Regions from separate parts of the Alteromonas sp. 76-1 genome, predicted to be linked through region 1. Evidence: riboswitches for the same ligand, from Rfam matches in the RefSeq annotation. Region 1 holds a riboswitch; the other holds the start of a gene.
The links. Region 1 has a riboswitch for thiamine pyrophosphate ahead of thiC (phosphomethylpyrimidine synthase ThiC). Riboswitches for the same ligand answer to the same signal wherever they lie in the genome.

Region 1 (3,199 bases):
AGGGTGCGAAGTTCAGAGAACTGGGCTTCATCATTGGCATCGGCCACACTGCCTGGGCGTAATCCATCACCTAAAGAAAGCGACACATCGTAGGCGGCGCAAATTTCACAAATGTCGCGGAATCGTTCATACAAAAAGCTTTGCTTGTGATGGCTTAAACACCACTTGGCCATGATAGAGCCGCCGCGGGACACAATACCCGTTACCCGGTTTGCGGTAAGCGGTACGTATTCAAGCAATACGCCTGCGTGAATGGTGAAGTAATCTACCCCTTGTTCGGCTTGCTCAATAAGGGTGTCTTTAAACAGCTCCCACGTAAGGTCTTCGGCTACGCCGTTTACTTTCTCAAGAGCTTGATAAATGGGAACGGTGCCTAAGGGGATAGGGCTGTTACGAAGCAGCCATTCACGGGTTTCGTGAATGTTGCGGCCGGTGGATAAATCCATAAGCGTATCGGCGCCCCAGCGGGTAGACCACACTAGCTTTTCTACTTCCTCTTCAATAGATGAGGTGACCGCTGAATTACCAATATTGGCGTTAATTTTGACCAAAAAATTGCGGCCAATGATCATAGGTTCTAGTTCAGGGTGGTTTATGTTCGCGGGAATAATCGCGCGACCAGCTGCCACTTCTTGGCGAACAAATTCAGGGGTAATGTTTGAAGGCAGGTTGGCCCCGAAGTGCTCGCCTTTGTGTTGATTGCTTAGGGGGTTGTCTTTTAGCGCGTCGCGGCCCATGTTTTCGCGAATGGCAATATATTCCATTTCGGGCGTTATTATACCTTGGCGAGCGTAATGCAGCTGGGTCACATTTTTGCCATCTAGGGCTTTGCGTGGTTTCAGCGTGCGCGTGAAACGAAAATCTTCAGTGACAATATCTTGCTCACGTTGCTTCGCGAAGTGCGACGATACCCCTTCAAGCTGGTACGTGTTTTCGCGGGCTTTAATCCAGTTTTCTCGTAGCGGCGCCAACCCTTTTTGCACGTTAATAGTAATGTCTGGGTCGCCGTAAGGACCGGAAGTATCGTAAACCCCAATGGGAGGGTTACTTTCAAATATAGGGTTTTCTTCGGTGCCGCCAATTAAGCTGTCATGCTGATGAATCAGTCGCATGGCAACGTTAATATCGTCGCGGCTGCCTTTTTCATAGTGACGAGTAGAATTAGGGTAGGCCTCACCGGCCAATTGATTAATAAAGTCTTGCGCCTGTTGGCGCTGTTCGCGTCGAGTAGACATAGCATTTTCGCCTGTTAGTTTAGGTTATAAAATGCTTGTCAGGAGTGGAGGAGAGAATACAAAGTGCGCAAAAGTTTGACCGGTATTGCATGCAAAATCCCGAAGGATAAATTCATGCCATACAACAAGGCTTAACTTTTACCAATTACGACTTACCACTTTGTACTTTCTTGTTCCCTTCGCAGGTATTAGCCTGATCAGGTTCAACGGATCCCGCTTTCGCGGTCTCAGCTCACTGGGTTAATTCAGTTGAGCACTCCGACAAGTAACTGTAATTAGTATAAAGCGAAAGAAATTGAAATTACAAGCCCTGAGGGGGCACGAAAGCGAACTCACCTTAGAAACACGGCGTGAACCCATCCATGGGGCCTCTCTACAGCATCCATGCTGTAGAAGGTTTCTAAGGTGAGCTCGCTTTCGCTTGCTCAAGATGAATTTCGGCGAGAGAGATGAGGGAAATACGGCGTGAACCCATCCATGGGGCCTCTGCTGGCAGCATCCATGCTGCAGAAGATTTCTAAGGTGAACGCACTAACACTCCTATTCTAGGTAGAATTTACTAGGGAAAGGTGAGAGGGAAGCCTCTCTACAGCATCCATGCTGTACAAGGTTTCTAAGGTGAGCTAGCTTTCGCTTGCTCAAGATGAATTTCGGAGAGAGAAGTGAGGGAAACACGGCGTGAACCCATCCATGGGGCCTCTGCTGGCAGCATCCATGCTGCGAAAAAGGTCACGTGTGATTAAATTAAATTCATTTAGATTAAAGATAAAAAAAACCCCTAAACGGGGTTTTTGCTTACAGGATGTTTGTTGAGCGGTGCTGTATCTTTAACCGCAGCTAACCTTTTATTAATTAAAAGTTACGTCTTACCGTTATGCCGTAAGTGCGTGGTTTTGCGTAAGAGATTTGCGAAGTACCGTAGAAGCCTGATACGTCAAAACCAATTAATTCGTGGTCTGAATCAGTAAGGTTATCTACGTAAGCGGCTACGCTCCATAAATCTTCTTTGTCAGTCCAGGTAATGCGTGCATCGGCTTTAAAGTGACTTTCGATGGTATGCGCCGTAAAGTTACGAGCATTATGGAAAGACTCTGACTGGTATGAACCACTAATAAGTGCTGCAACACTGCCACTGTCTATATCCCATGTGTAGCGTACTAAACCTGATGATTGCCACTCAGGTGTGTAAGGGGGCGTGGTGTCTACAAATACCCCTGAAGCTACTTCTAAATCTTCTACCACAGCATCGGTGTAAGACACGCCGAACATGATGTCTAGTGCATCAATAGGGTTTAATAGTAGCTCAACTTCAGCACCAGTAAATTGTGCGTCTTCGTTGAACACTACGCCAGCATTATTCACCCACGAAAACGACTGATAGTCAGAGTAATCATAGTAGAAAATACTACTGTTTAACTGGGCTTTACCGTCCATTAAGGTTAGCTTTGCGCCCGCTTCATAGGCAAGAAGTACTTCGGCGTCGTAGGTGCTAAAACTACCGCCTAAAGGTGCGTTGAAGTTGCCTGCTTTTACGCCTCGGTTAATACCGGCATATAAAAGCGTATCTGAGTTTGGTTTATAATCTAACTGGAGCTTTGCAGACCACATGGTTTCATCATTATCCATGGCCACATCTACCAATGGATCAATGCCGTAATCTACTTCAATATCACGGTCTACCAAGTTCGCGTTTTGACGCAGTTGGCCGTCCATCGACTTATTTTCACGTACTAAACGTAAACCCGATACCAGCACGAGTTCGTCGGTTAAATCGTAATCTAACTGTCCGAACACTGAGTATGAATCGGTATCGATAGTGGCTAACGTGTTTTGCTCTTCACCAGCTAAATAGCCGCCTGTTGGGCTTGCAGCTAGGCCTTGCAGGTAGTCGGTTTCAATGCTTAAGTAATAGAACCCAGCTACCCATTTACTATTAGTGGTATTTCCACTTATGCGTAACTCTT
Region 2 (3,199 bases), 1.1 Mb from region 1:
GCATGCGTTGCATAAAGCCTTGCCCACTCCCTTCGTATCCCTGCAATGTTGTGGTGATCACATAGTTATCATGAGCGCCAATTAACAACTTAAGAACAGGCAAGGGGAAGGATGCTGCTTCATCAATAATAAGAAAGTCAAAGTCACCATTAATAAGCATGGGGTTATCTGGTGCAAGCCACTGTGCGCTGCCACCTTTCTCAATACTAAAAATCTCTTTGGTGGCCGATTTAGCAGCGTCTGCCTCAGTGTTATTACTATCAGGGGCATTAACCGTGTAGTCCGTAAACTGACCTGCTTGGTCTTTGTCCTCTGAATTAAGTAAACCCATGCCTAGGCGAATATGCTTGAAAAGGGTGCTTGTGTTGTCACGAATGGCGCTCGTGATAACTACTTTCTCGCCTTTATTCAGTCTTGAAGCGACAAACAACCCTACTAGCGCAGACTTTCCTCTGCCTCTAGGCGCTGTGATGACAGCTTTACGAACATATTGCGACCACCTATTTTTCAGGCAATCAAATGCTAGCTGTTGATCCAGTGATTTAAACTGTGGTTTGCGGGTTTCGTCATCACCTAGTGGCTGAGTTGCTTGTGCACTTTTTGAAACTAACGGATTGACCGAGCCTTCGGGTTCAATCGGGTTTACATTGTTTAATGAATCAAACGCATCGCTCCCCACTAAATCGGGGATATGGCAATGGTTACCATCCCATACAGCTACGTCTGCATTGCTTTTTATTATTGCGACAAGCCTTTTTATATAAAGGCTTTGGGTTGCTTTAAACCCACGAGATAGATGCGTATGACTGGCGTATAAATGCCAAGAGGCTAACGCAGGGCAGCATAAAATGAGACAACCACCCCAACGAATAGTGCCTGCAATGGCCATCATATTTCCAGGATTAAACCCATGATGTGAGTGTACCACCCCGATATCGCATTCATTACCTAGCAAATGTTTGCGAAGGAGTGAGGTCTCCCCGCCGATTTCTTTAACGATAAGTGAAGAGGGAATATCGCTCAAAAGAGACGTTAAACGCTGGTTAACCCATTCATAATCGCCAGAAAGCACAAGCAGACGTCGATGCTCGGTATGTCGTGCTTGCGAATAAATAGGGTTAAACAACCATTGAGTTAATTCCGGTGGCGCCATAGATGTGTTTTTTCGGTATAATTAAGACTTTCTGTGCTTATAGTAACTACTTATCTAAAGGAATTCGAATGCGCTTTCTTTCTCGGCGTCTAGTGATGCCAAACGACTTAAATTATGCCAACTCTTTATTTGGCGGCCGCGCACTTGAGTGGATTGATGAAGAGGCTGCTATCTGGGCAATTTGTCAATTAGAAACCAATTGTTTGGTTACCAAGCATATAGGGGAAATTAGTTTTGAGTCGCCTGCACTGCAAGGGGATATTGTTGAGTTTGGTCTTGAAACCAAGGCTGTGGGTAGAACGTCGATTACCGTAAGTTGTTTAGTGCGCAATAAAGCCACTAAAAAGACGATTTGTTTTGCTGACGACATCGTCTTCGTTAAAGTTGACCCAGAATCACGCCAACCTGCAGCGCATGGTAAAACACTTGAAGCGTTAGTGTCTCAAACTAACGAAGAAGTACGAAAGCTTAATCTAGAATTAGAAGAACAAAAATAAAGTCAAAAGACCAAAATACGAAGTCTACTGTTACGCTAAGTTAACCGTTTAATATCTTGACGGTTTTGGCGTAACTGGTAGACTCCTCGCTGTATTCGGTATTCTAACTGAATGCATATACCAAGGGGTGTCCGTACCGCGGACTGAGATTCACATCATCACTGTGAGAACCCTTACACCTGATCCGGATAATGCCGGCGTAGGGATGGTTGACCACATAGTCGTATCACCTGCCGTACACCCGGATCTTTTTTCTTAGAAAAGAATAAGAGATCCCATGCAAAAACCAATATTTTGTTTTTCTTTAATTGCTGCATCGCTTTGTGCTAATGCGCAAACCTCTGAACAAGAAACACAACTTGAAGACGTTGAACGTATAGTCGTTAGCGGAGACTTTCGCGAAACCGTATTAGATCAGCTAAGTGCCAGTGCTACCATTTTGGGCGCTAAGCGCTTAAGCAGTCGCCAGCCTACCCATATTGATAGTGTGCTAAACAGTGTGCCGAACGTGAATTTCGCCGCAGGCGCCTCACGAGGCCGCTTTGTGCAAATACGAGGTATCGGTGAACGTAGTCAATTTGTAGAACCTATTAATCCTTCTGTTAGTTTCATCGTTGACGAATTTGATTTCTCTGGTCTTGCGGCAGCGGGGCTTATTTTTGATACGCAGCAACTAGAAGTGTACCGAGGCCCACAGGCCACTTTATTTGGTTCTGGCGCGTTAGCCGGTGCAGTAAAGCTGTCTAGCACGCCTGTAGGTTCAGAGGGCGCTGACTATGTTGAATTAAGAGCTGGTAACAAAGATAGTTATCGCGTGGAAGTGGCTACAGGTGATGATATTAACCAAGATTGGGGATATCGCGTTGCGCTAATGCACAACCGTAGTGATGGTTTTGTAGAAAATACCGTGGTTGATAGTTATGGCACCGAGCAAAAGCGTGATGATACTAATAATCTCGATGAAACCGCAGCGCGCATCAGTATTGCTGGGAATGTTGACGAAAGAAGTACTTTGGCGCTGACATATCGTTGGTATGACATCGACAATGGGTACGATGCGTTCTCTCTAGACAATAATAATCAGACCTTATCTGATGAGCCTGGCTTTGACACCCATCAAACTCATGCGGTAAGTGCGAGATCTACTACCTCGACTAATGGCGGTGACTTTATTCTTATCGCCACTCATGCATCACACAATATCGGTTATGGATATGACGAAGATTGGACTTATGAAGGTTTTCACCCTTTCGGGTATACCTCATTCGACGCTTATTTTCGTGATGTAGACACACAAACCGCAGAAGTACGCTTTGTATCATCAGACAGTGCCGCGTTATTTGATGGCGCGACCGCTTGGACGCTTGGCGCTTTTTATAAAACCAGCGAAGAAGATTTGTTACGACAGTACACCTATGCATCAGGTGATTTCACCAGTGTGTATGAACCTACCACCAAAGCAGTATATTTACAGACTGAATCTACGCTTACCAATAGTCTAACGCTAGTGGCAGGATTACGTGTAGAAAACTATGGTTTTGACTATTCA

Region 2: linked by a shared signal. The riboswitch ahead of ALT761_RS05470 (TonB-dependent receptor) and the one ahead of thiC (phosphomethylpyrimidine synthase ThiC) in region 1 are both predicted to bind thiamine pyrophosphate.

What each region holds. Positions count from the first base shown of each region.
Region 1 is NZ_LR136958.1:184,703-187,901, forward strand. Features, by position in the region: gene thiC (phosphomethylpyrimidine synthase ThiC) at 1-1,235, opposite strand, end outside; TPP riboswitch at 1,393-1,506, opposite strand; gene ALT761_RS00740 (TonB-dependent receptor) at 2,088-3,199, opposite strand, start outside.
Region 2 is NZ_LR136958.1:1,309,719-1,312,917, forward strand. Features, by position in the region: gene ALT761_RS05460 (GNAT family N-acetyltransferase) at 1-1,153, opposite strand, end outside; gene ALT761_RS05465 (acyl-CoA thioesterase) at 1,222-1,650, shown strand; TPP riboswitch at 1,764-1,873, shown strand; gene ALT761_RS05470 (TonB-dependent receptor) at 1,928-3,199, shown strand, end outside.